3 regions of the Arthrobacter sp. CG_A4 genome follow, and region 1 is predicted to be linked to each of the others. Evidence: riboswitches for the same ligand, from Rfam matches in the RefSeq annotation. Region 1 holds a riboswitch; each other region holds the start of a gene.
What was found. Region 1 has a riboswitch for S-adenosylmethionine ahead of RCH07_RS10285 (aminotransferase class V-fold PLP-dependent enzyme). Riboswitches for the same ligand answer to the same signal wherever they lie in the genome.
Positions count from the first base shown of each region.

Region 2: it holds a riboswitch for S-adenosylmethionine, as region 1 does, so the genes downstream of both, RCH07_RS17245 (DUF1737 domain-containing protein) here and RCH07_RS10285 (aminotransferase class V-fold PLP-dependent enzyme) in region 1, are expected to answer to the same signal.
Region 3: it holds a riboswitch for S-adenosylmethionine, as region 1 does, so the genes downstream of both, metX (homoserine O-acetyltransferase MetX) here and RCH07_RS10285 (aminotransferase class V-fold PLP-dependent enzyme) in region 1, are expected to answer to the same signal.

Region 1 is NZ_JAXCID010000020.1:22,758-26,022, forward strand. It holds gene rsgA (ribosome small subunit-dependent GTPase A) at 1-385, shown strand, start outside; gene hisN (histidinol-phosphatase) at 475-1,287, shown strand; SAM riboswitch class IV at 1,425-1,537, shown strand; gene RCH07_RS10285 (aminotransferase class V-fold PLP-dependent enzyme) at 1,573-3,087, shown strand.
Region 2 is NZ_JAXCID010000053.1:11,759-15,023, reverse strand. It holds gene RCH07_RS17255 (O-succinylhomoserine sulfhydrylase) at 1-535, opposite strand, end outside; gene RCH07_RS17250 (rhodanese-like domain-containing protein) at 536-955, opposite strand; gene RCH07_RS17245 (DUF1737 domain-containing protein) at 952-1,200, opposite strand; SAM riboswitch class IV at 1,325-1,439, opposite strand; gene RCH07_RS17240 (hypothetical protein) at 1,727-2,701, shown strand; gene RCH07_RS17235 (glycosyltransferase) at 2,709-3,265, shown strand, end outside.
Region 3 is NZ_JAXCID010000012.1:83,569-86,833, reverse strand. It holds gene RCH07_RS07445 (MFS transporter) at 1-153, opposite strand, end outside; gene RCH07_RS07440 (mycothiol transferase) at 316-621, opposite strand; gene metX (homoserine O-acetyltransferase MetX) at 707-1,912, opposite strand; SAM riboswitch class IV at 1,924-2,039, opposite strand; gene RCH07_RS07430 (bifunctional o-acetylhomoserine/o-acetylserine sulfhydrylase) at 2,184-3,265, opposite strand, start outside.

The DNA of each region.
Region 1 (3,265 bases):
CGGGGCCGAGCGCGCCACCGGCGGCGTCAACGCCGTGACCGGGCGCGGCCGGCACACGTCCTCCTCGGCGCTGGCCCTCAAGGTCAACGATGCGCCGTCCGGCAGCTGGATCATCGATACCCCCGGCATCCGCTCCTTCGGCCTGGCCCATGTGGACCCGGACCGGATCCTGCGTTCCTTCCCGGATCTGGAACCCGGCACCGACCGCTGCGAGCGGGGCTGTAAGCACAACACCAGCGCCGTCAACTGCGGTGTCGACGCCTGGGTAGCGGGGGGACATGCCGGCCCGTCAGGCCCCGCCCGGCTGACCTCGCTGCGCCGGCTGCTGGGCACCGACCCGCGGATGGAAGCGCAGGACGTCAAGGAACTGGGCACCGTCTCCTGACGTGTCGGTTGCGCCCGCCTGTCCCGCTTCCCGTGGCGCAGCGACGCAGCCTCCCGGTCGGCTGCCCGCTTTGGCGGTAGCTTGGAACCATGAGTCAACCCGCTTCGAGCTACAACGATGACCTGCGCCTTGCCCATGTACTGGCAGATTCCGTAGATTCCCAGACCATGAGCCGCTTCAAGGCGCTCGACCTTCGGATCGAGACGAAGCCGGACCTGACGCCGGTCACCGATGCCGATAAGTCCGTCGAGGAAGCCATCCGCGGCCAGCTCTCCCGCTCCCGACCCCGCGACGCTGTGCTGGGCGAGGAGTTCGGCAGCTCCGGCCACGGCTCGCGGCGCTGGATCATCGACCCGATCGACGGGACCAAGAACTTCGTCCGCGGCGTTCCCGTCTGGGCTACCCTGATCGCTCTTGTGGACGAGGGCGAGCCGGTTGTCGGCGTCGTCAGCGCCCCGGCACTGGGCAAGCGCTGGTGGGCTGCCAAGGGCGCCGGTGCGTACATGGGCCGCTCGCTGGCCGCCGCGACCCGGCTGAAGGTCTCCAACGTCTCTGAGCTCTCGGATGCCTCACTGTCCTACTCAAGCCTGGGCGGCTGGAAGCAGCGGGGAAACCTGGATGAATTCCTCGGCCTCACCGAGGAGGTCTGGCGCACCCGCGCCTACGGCGACTTCTGGTCCTACTGCCTCGTGGCGGAAGGCGCCGTCGACATCGCGTGCGAGCCCGAACTGAACCTCTACGACATGGCCGCGCTGGTCCCCATCGTCACCGAGGCGGGCGGCCGCTTCACCTCCCTCGAGGGGGAAGATGGCCCGTTCGGCGGCAACGCCCTGGCCACCAACTCGATCCTGCACTCCGAGGTGCTCAGGCGCCTCAACCCGGGACTAGACGACCTGCTCTAGCGGCTGCCGGACAATCGACGGCGGCGGCCGTCGATTGTCGTATTTGAGGGTGCCCGTTCGTGGCGCCGCGTAACAAAGCGCTTCACAATGCGGCACTCCCTGTTCGCCGCCGGCGCGGATGTCCTAGGCTCGAAGCAGGTCACGAGTGCCAGCGCTAAACCCCGGTTTGCTGGCCGGCAACCCTCCTTCGCGGCGGGGTGCCCCGGGTGACGACCTGGCCGGTCCGGAACGGACCCGGCAAGCGCGGATCCCCGGCAAATGGGGTCCTGTCTCGAGCGAGGTCCCATGACGACTGCCACTTTTCCCGCCAACTCCGGATTTGCCCCCGGGTTCCACCCCGGTGCAGAAGCCGGGCGCCCGGACGACGCGTTCGCCGTCGCCCGCCGGCCGCTCTCGGCGGTCACCGGCGCCGAGATCCAGGCGCCACTGATCCAGGGCGGCCACGTCCGCTACGCCAATCTGGACTACGGCGCCTCCGCACCCGCGCTGTCCGTCGTCTCGGCCTACCTGAACGAGATCCTGCCGTACTACGCTAGCGTCCACCGCGGCGCCGGCTACGCCTCCCAGATCAGCACCTCCGTGTACGAGAACGCCCGGACGATCGTCCGCGAGTTCGTGGGCGGACGCCCGGACGACTCCGTGATCTTCACCCGGAACACCACCGACTCACTGAACCTGCTCGCCGGTTGCCTGCCGGTCGCCGGCGGCAAACACACCGGCGAGGTGCTCTTCCTCGACATCGAACACCACGCCAACCTGCTGCCGTGGCAGGCCGTCCCGCACCGCAGCGTTGTGGCCGCCCCCACCGTGGCCGCCACGCTGGAGCGGCTCCGCGGGGAACTGTCCCACGGCGGCGTCAGCCTGCTCGCCGTGACCGGCGCCTCCAACGTCACCGGCGAAATCCTGCCAATCCGCGCGCTGGCAGCGCTGGCCCACGAGTTCGGCGCCCGGATCGTGGTCGACGCCGCCCAACTGGCCCCGCACCGCAGGATCGACATCGCCGCGGACGACGTCGACTACCTCGCCTTCTCCGGCCACAAGCTCTACGCGCCCTTCGGCGCCGGCGTCCTGGTGGGCCGGCCGGACTGGCTGGACGCCGGCACCCCGCACCTGGCCGGCGGCGGGGCCGTGCAGGACGCCCGGCTCGACACGGTCAGCTGGACCACCGGGCCGGCCCGGCACGAGGGCGGCTCCCCCAATGTCCTGGGCGCCGCAACCCTAGCCCGGGCCACCCAGGTGATCGCTGCCCTGGATCCGGAGCAGTGGCAGGCCCACGAGAACACCATCCGGTCCTTCCTGGTCGAGGGGCTCCAGCGGATCGACGGCGTCACCGTCCACCGGATCTTCTCCGACTCCGGCCTTGACGACGGCGGACGCGACATCGGCGGGCCGGACGGCGGCGGACGCGACAACGGCGGGCCTGACGGCGGCGGGCCTGGAAGCGGCAGCATCGGCGTCGTCAACTTCTCCGTGGCGGGCTACGACGCCGGCCTGGTGGCCGCGTACCTGTCCGCGGAGCACGGCATCGGCCTGCGTGACGGCCGCTTCTGCGCGCATCCGCTGCTCCGCCGGCTCGGGCTGCCCTCCGGCTCGCTGCGGGCCAGCTTCGGCGTCGGCTCCCGGATGGAGGACGCCCAGCGGCTGCTGGCAGGGCTGGAGGAACTGAGGGAGAACGGCCTGGGCTGGGATTATGTGGTGGATGCCGGCCGCTGGGTGCCGGCCAACGACTCCCGCAGCTACCCGCAGTGGGCGCCCAACACGCCCGGCACCGCCGGGGCGGCACCCTGCGGCCTGGGTTAGCGGACATTTTGGTTAGTTCGTCGGGGGTTCGGGTCCGGGAGTGTGGGACGGCCGGGCTCAGGGACATGCCCCGCGCCGGAGCCAGCGGATGGACATAGTGCCATTAAGCCCAGTCCCGGGTTCGAAGAATGGGCATGTCCCCCGGCATGCGAAGGACCCGGTCCAGCCTGACCCCGAC
Region 2 (3,265 bases), on a different contig from region 1:
CGTGTGCCAGTTCGCTCACGGCGGCGATGTCCACGATTTCCTGCATCGGGTTCGACGGCGACTCGAAGAAGACCGCCGTCGTCGGCTCGCCCAGCGCGGCCTGCCATTGCGCCAGGTCCGGGCCGTCCACGAAGACCGTCTCCACGCCCCAGCGCGGCAGGATCTCGTTGAGGATCACGAAGCAGGAGCCGAACAGTGAGCGGGCGGCCACCACACGGTCGCCCGCCGCCAGCAGCGCGCCGAGGGCGGTGAACACCGCCGACATCCCGGACGCCGTCGCAAAGCATGCCTCGGTGCCTTCGAGCAGCCGGAGGCGTTCCTGAAAGGTCGCCACCGAGGGGTTGCCGTAGCGGGAGTAGACGAAGCGTTCGTCCTCGCCGGTGAAGGCGCGTTCCGCTGCGGCGGCTGATTCGTAGACGAAACCGGAGTTGAGGAAGATCGGCTCGGTGGTTTCCTGGAAGCCGGTGCGGTCGAGTCCGCCGCGGACGGCCTGCGTGCCGGGGCCCCAGCCGGCGGCGTCGGGATTGAAGGTCACCTAGTGCTTTCCGCGGATGGTGGGCAGGCCCCGGTTCTTCCAGCCGTTGACGGTCCGTCCGCCGTGCCGGTCCGGTTCGCCTTCGTAGCCTTCGAGGACGTTGTACGAGGTGAAGCCGGCCTCGGCGGCGGCCTCCGCGGCGGCGATGGAGCGCACGCCGGAACGGCAGAGAAATATCAGTTCGGTGCCGTGATCTTCGGGTGCCTGCTGCTTCAGCTGGTCCAAGAACTGCCTGTTGGGGATACCGCCGGCCAGGTTCCACTGGATGAACAGCGGGGCGTTCCGGGTGCCGTTCGCGGATGCGGTGTCCGGGACGCCGATGTGGGCCCATTCATCCTCGGTGCGGACGTCCACCAGGAGCGCGCCCGCCTCAAGCCTGGCCCAGGCTTCCTGCGGGCTGAGGTCCCCGGCGTACCTCACGCGTGGCCCTCGATGGTCTCTTCGTAGCCGAAACCGTCGCTGTCCAGATCCTCGACAGCGCTTGCGACGGCGGCGTCAGCGATGGCGATTGCTGCCGGCAGCACCACAGCCTGGACAACAATGACGCTGCTGCCGTTGACGGTGGCGGAGGGGCTTCCGTGCAGCACATAGCCCTCGGCCAGGGCGGCCGAGACGCGCTCGCAGAAAGCGCGGTCGTCTGGGCCGGTGAACAGGCGGTAGGCCAGTTTCCCCTCTTTGGTCGCGGCGGTCGCGGCGGTTGCGGCGGTTGCGGCAGTTGCCGCGGGGGACGGGGCGGGTGCTGTGCTTGGCACGGCGGGGGCGGACGCGTCAGTCACGACGGATCTCCTTCTTTCACGCTTGCAGCTCGAATGGTCGATATGCCGAGTATTCACCTGAGGCACCCCGCCGCGAAAGGGAGGGTTGCCGACCGGCCAGTCAGGGCTTGGTGCCGGGTCTCATTACTCCCCAAAAACGTAACACTTACGACGCCGGCCCGCACCGCCGTCGTCGTCATGTTTAGTAACCGGACCGGTCCGTGACCTCATGGTGGCCCCTCGAGAAGCAGGTAGCTGTGCCGGACGGCAGTGGTGCCGGGGCGGGCGTTGCAAGTAGTGGCCACTCGTGTGCCCCCGGCCGGTGGCCGGTCTACTGGGAGGACAGGTCCGGCCGCATGGCCGGCAAGGTCTCAGATGCCTGTGAACCGCCGTTGCCGGAGAACCGGCAGCGGCGGGACGCAGTGGAGGGGGAACCATGGGTCCGCGCATATTGGTCACCGGAGTAGGCAGCGCAGCCGGCTGCGCCGTCGCTGCGCAGTTGTCGGCCCGGGGAATTCCCGTTCTCGGCGCCGACAACAGCGACGTGCCGGGCCCCGACGGCGCCGAGACCGTCCGGATCCCGCCGCCTGGTGATCCGGACTGGGTCCCTGCGCTCCGCCGGCTCATCGACGCACGATCCCTCAATGTGGTCATTCCTACGCTCAGCGAGGAGCTTCCGTACCTGGCCGCCGCCCGCGCCGGGTTCGCCGAGGGCATCCGGCTCATCGTCGCCGACCCTGGCCCGGTCGCCCTCGCCAACGACCGGCTCTTCACCGCGTGGACGCTGCACGCGGCCGGGATCCCCGTTCCCCGGTTCGGCGTGGCCAGCGACTTCGCCGCCGCGCCGGCGTCCCTGGCGGCACTGGGCGGTCCCGTCGTCCTGAATCCGAGGTCGGCCCAGGCCGGTCAGGGTGTTCAAGTGCTGGCCGAAGCCGGTGCGGTGGACTGGGGACTTGTGCCGGAGGGCCAGATCGTCCAGGAGTTCATACCGGGAACCTCGTACCTCGCCATGGTCTTCGGCACACCCGTGCACAACGCCATGGCGCCAGTCGCCGTCGTCTTCGAGCAGACCGGGCCGCGCAGACCGGGCTCCGGAGGCGGGGATTCCGGAAGCACAGACTCCGGAGGCGGGGGGACCGGCCGGCGGGTGGCGGCGGGCGAAGCCGCCGGGATCGGCAAGCTGGCCCTGGCCGCCGTCCGCGTACTCGGCCTGACCGGGCCCGTGGACGTCGAGATCCGGTGCCGTGCCGATGCGGCCCCTGTGGTGCTGGGCGTGAGTGCACATTTTGGGGCCAGCAGCGCGTCCGCGCCCGAGCTGCTCGACGCGGTTCTGGCGACTTTCCTCCTCCCGTCGTTCAACCCTGCGTCCTTCCGGCGGTGCCCGGCTGTCTACGCAAGAGTGCTGGGCTGAGCCGGCCATGGCGGCGGAGCACACCTGGCTGATGGCCCTCGGGCTGCCGGTCCTGGCCCTCGGGCTGGCACGAGTCCTTGCCCTGCCGCTTGCGGCCTGGTTCGAGGTCCGGGCCACCCGCCGACGGCGCAGCGGCCCGCCCGGCCTCTGGGCCCGCTGGCCTACGGTGTCCATCATTGTTTCGGCGCACAGCGAGGCGGCTGTGATTGCGAACTGCGTACGGTCCGTCCAGGCGAGCAGGTATGAGCGGTACGAGCTGATCATCGTGGACGACGGCTCCACCGACAACACCGCCGAGCTGATGGCGGGGTTCGCCGCGCAGGACGGACGGATCGTCATCACGGCGCAGTCCCATGCCGGCACGGGTAGCGCACTGAACCTGGGCATCCGTTACGCCACAGGGGAGATCCTCATGTTCCTGGCCGCGGACGCGGCCGTGACCCCGCGCACCATCGACCGGATGCTTCAAGGCTTCGAGGACCAGCGCACCGGGGCGGTCCGCGGCAGCGAAGGGACAACGGAGCCGACGTCGGGTCCGGCCCGGGTCCTGGACCTCATCCGCCG
Region 3 (3,265 bases), on a different contig from region 1:
GCCGAAGACCAGGGTGGCGGCGGAGGCGTAGAGGAAGAACTCATACCATTCCACCACCGTGCCGGCCATGGAGGCCGTCACAACCTTCTTCAGGCCGGACGTCTTGACATCGGGCTCTTCCGGGCGCCTCGCGGCGGCATTTTGCGTAGTCATGTCGACTCCTTCGGTGTCTCCGTCGACACCCTATGGACCACTGGACAGAGAATACCTGTGACGTGTGACACGGGCATCATTCTCAACGATTATGGGCGCTCATGCCCGCGGCCTCAACGGCCATTAGTGCAGGGCCCGTCTGCAAAAATGCACACGGGCTCCTCATTCTCCGGTACTTCCGTCCACGGATTCGCGCAGAAGATCGGCATGGCCGTTGTGCCGCGCGTACTCCTCGATCATGTGGCAGACGATCCAGCGCAGGCTGGGCGCCCCGCCGTCGGGCCAGGTGCGCAGGGCCAGCGAGTCCAGCCCGCCGCCGGCCAGGGTCTCTGCCACCAGGGAGCGTGAGCGTACGACGGCGCCCTGCCAGAGTGCGCGGAGGGCCGGACCTGAACCTTTTTGTGCCGGTAACGGGGGGACATGCCCATTCTTCGCACCCGGGACTGGGCATAAGGGCACTATGTCCATACGCTGGCCCCGGCGCGGGGCATGTCCCTGAGCCCGGCCACCGCGCCCGGACTGCCGGTCCGGCAGTACAAGAGCCGAAGAGCGGCTAGCCGAAGAAGTTCAGCCGGAGCTGGCCGCTGAGCTGGCCGATCTCGGTGAGGAAGCCATCATGGCCGATCGGCGCCTCGATGGTGTGCACCGCCACCTCGCCCGGCAATGCGTCGGCGAGGGCCCGGGACTGGGAAGGGAAGTACAGCCGGTCCGAGTCGACAGCCGCGATCAGGAAGTCCGCCGTGGCCGGAGCCAGCGCCTCCTCGAGTGCCCCGCGTCCGCGGCTGACGTCGTGGCTCATCAGCGCCTCGGTGATGGCGATGTAGCTGTTTGCGTCGAAGCGGCGGACCAGTTTGTTGCCCTGGTGGTCAAGGTAACTCTCCACCTGATAGCGTCCGCGGCCGGCCAGGGAACCGGCTTCCAGCGGGGTCTCGGAGTCCTGGGCGTTCCGGCCGAAGCGGCCGTCCAGTTCCGCGGCGGAGCGGTAAGTGATGTGCGCGATCCGGCGCGCCAGGGCCAGGCCGGCTTGCGGTTGCGGACCGCCGTAGTAGTCCCCGCCCCTGAAGTTGGGGTCCTGCCGGATGGCGAGGGTCTGGGCCTGGGCGAAGGCGATCTGCTCGGCGGTGCTGCTGGCGCCGATGGAGATCACGGCACAGCGCGACACCCGCTCCGGGTAGCTGACGGCCCACTCGAGGGCGCGCGCGCCGCCGAGGGAGCCGCCCAGGACGGCGTGCCAGCAGCGGATGCCGAGGGCATCGGCCAGCCTGGCCTCGGCCGCGGTGGTGTCCCGCAGCGTGACCAGCGGGAAGCGTGAGCCCCAGGGTTTGCCGTCCGGCGCCGGCGAGGACGGTCCGGTGGAGCCGTAGCAGCCGCCGAGGATGTTGACGGAGACAGCAAAGTACGTGTCCGTGTCCACCGGGGCGCCGGGGCCGGCGAGCTGCTCCCACCAGCCCGGTTCCTCGGTGGCGCCGCGGGTGACGTGGGTGTCCCCGGTCAGTGCATGTTCGATCAGCACCGCGTTGGAGCCGTCCGGGGTGAGGGTCCCCCACGTCTCGTAGGCGAGGGTGATGTCCGGCAGCGTCGAGCCGGATTCGAGCTGGAGGTCCCCGATCCGGAGGTATTGCACGGTCCCGTCCGGGACTCGTTCGGAACGGGCTGCTTCCGGGCGTCCGGTTTCCAGCCTCTCCGTTTCCGGCGGGGCAGCTGGGTTGTGGGGGGTCTTGTTCCCGGGTACGCCCTTGCGGGAGACGGCAATGCTCATGTGAGGACCTAACGTCGCGCTTGCCCGCCGTCAGCTGACCGGCGGGCCAGGTCTTCACCCGGGGCACCCCGCCGCGGAAGGAGGGTTGCCGGCCAGCAAGCCGGGGCTGTCACTGGCACTCATGACCTTCATTCAGTTTACGAAAGGAGGCACCGTTGTGGCGAAGATTGTGACGACCGTATGACTCCCGGCGTCGCGCGCCCCAAATTTCCAGCGCCCCTAAGCTCAAGCGCCCGAATTTCCAGCGGCGGCACGCCGGGAGCGGCGGTGCTCAGGCGCTCTTGGCCGCGCGGAATCCGGCGTCGAGGTCCTCGAGGATGTCATCGATGTGTTCCAGGCCCACGGACAGCCGCACCAGACCCGGCGTCACGCCGGCAATCGCCTGCTGTTCCGGCGTCAGCTGGCTGTGGGTGGTCGACGCCGGGTGGATCACCAGCGAGCGCACGTCACCGATGTTCGCCACATGGGAGTGGAGTTCGAGGGCATCGACGAAGCGCTTGCCGGCCTCCGCTCCCCCGGCGATGTTGAACGCCACGACGGCGCCGGTACCCTTTGGACCGTACTTGCGGCCGCGCTCGTACCAGGGGCTGGACGGCAGCCCAGCGTAGGCGACGGATTCGACGTCGTCCCGTGCCTCAAGCCATCCGGCCACCGTGGTGGCGTTGGCGACGTGCCGCTCGACGCGCAGGCTCAGGGTCTCGATGCCCTGGGCGATGAGGAAGGCGTTGAACGGCGACACCGCCGAGCCGAGGTCGCGCAGGAGCTGGACGCGGGCCTTGAGGATGTAGGAAAGGTTCGCGCCGAGGGCGCCGTCCTTGCCCAGGTCCCGGGCGTACACGAGGCCGTTGTAGCTGGGATCGGGGGTGTTGAAGCCGGGGAACCGCTCAGGGTCCTTGCCGAAGTCGAAGTTGCCGGAGTCCACGATCACGCCGGCGATCGCGGTGCCGTGGCCGCCGAGGTACTTGGTGGCGGAGTGGACCACAATGTCTGCGCCCCACTCGATCGGGCGGATCAGGTAGGGGGTTGACAGGGTGTTGTCCACGATCAGCGGCACACCGGCGTCGTGGGCGGCCGTCGAAATGCCCTCGATGTCCAGAACGTCCTGGCGGGGGTTGGAGACCACTTCGCCGAAGAACAGCTTGGTGTTGGGCCGGACGGCATCGCGCCACTGCTGCAGGTTGTCCGGGTCCTTGACAAAGGTCACGGAGATGCCGAACTTCTTCAGCGTGTGCGCCAGCAGGTTGTAGGTGCCGCCGTAGAGGCTGGGGCTGGCCACAACATGGTCGCCTGCCTCGGCCACGTTGAGGATCGCCAGGGTCTCGGCGGCCTGGCCGGAGCTCAGCAGCAGCGCCG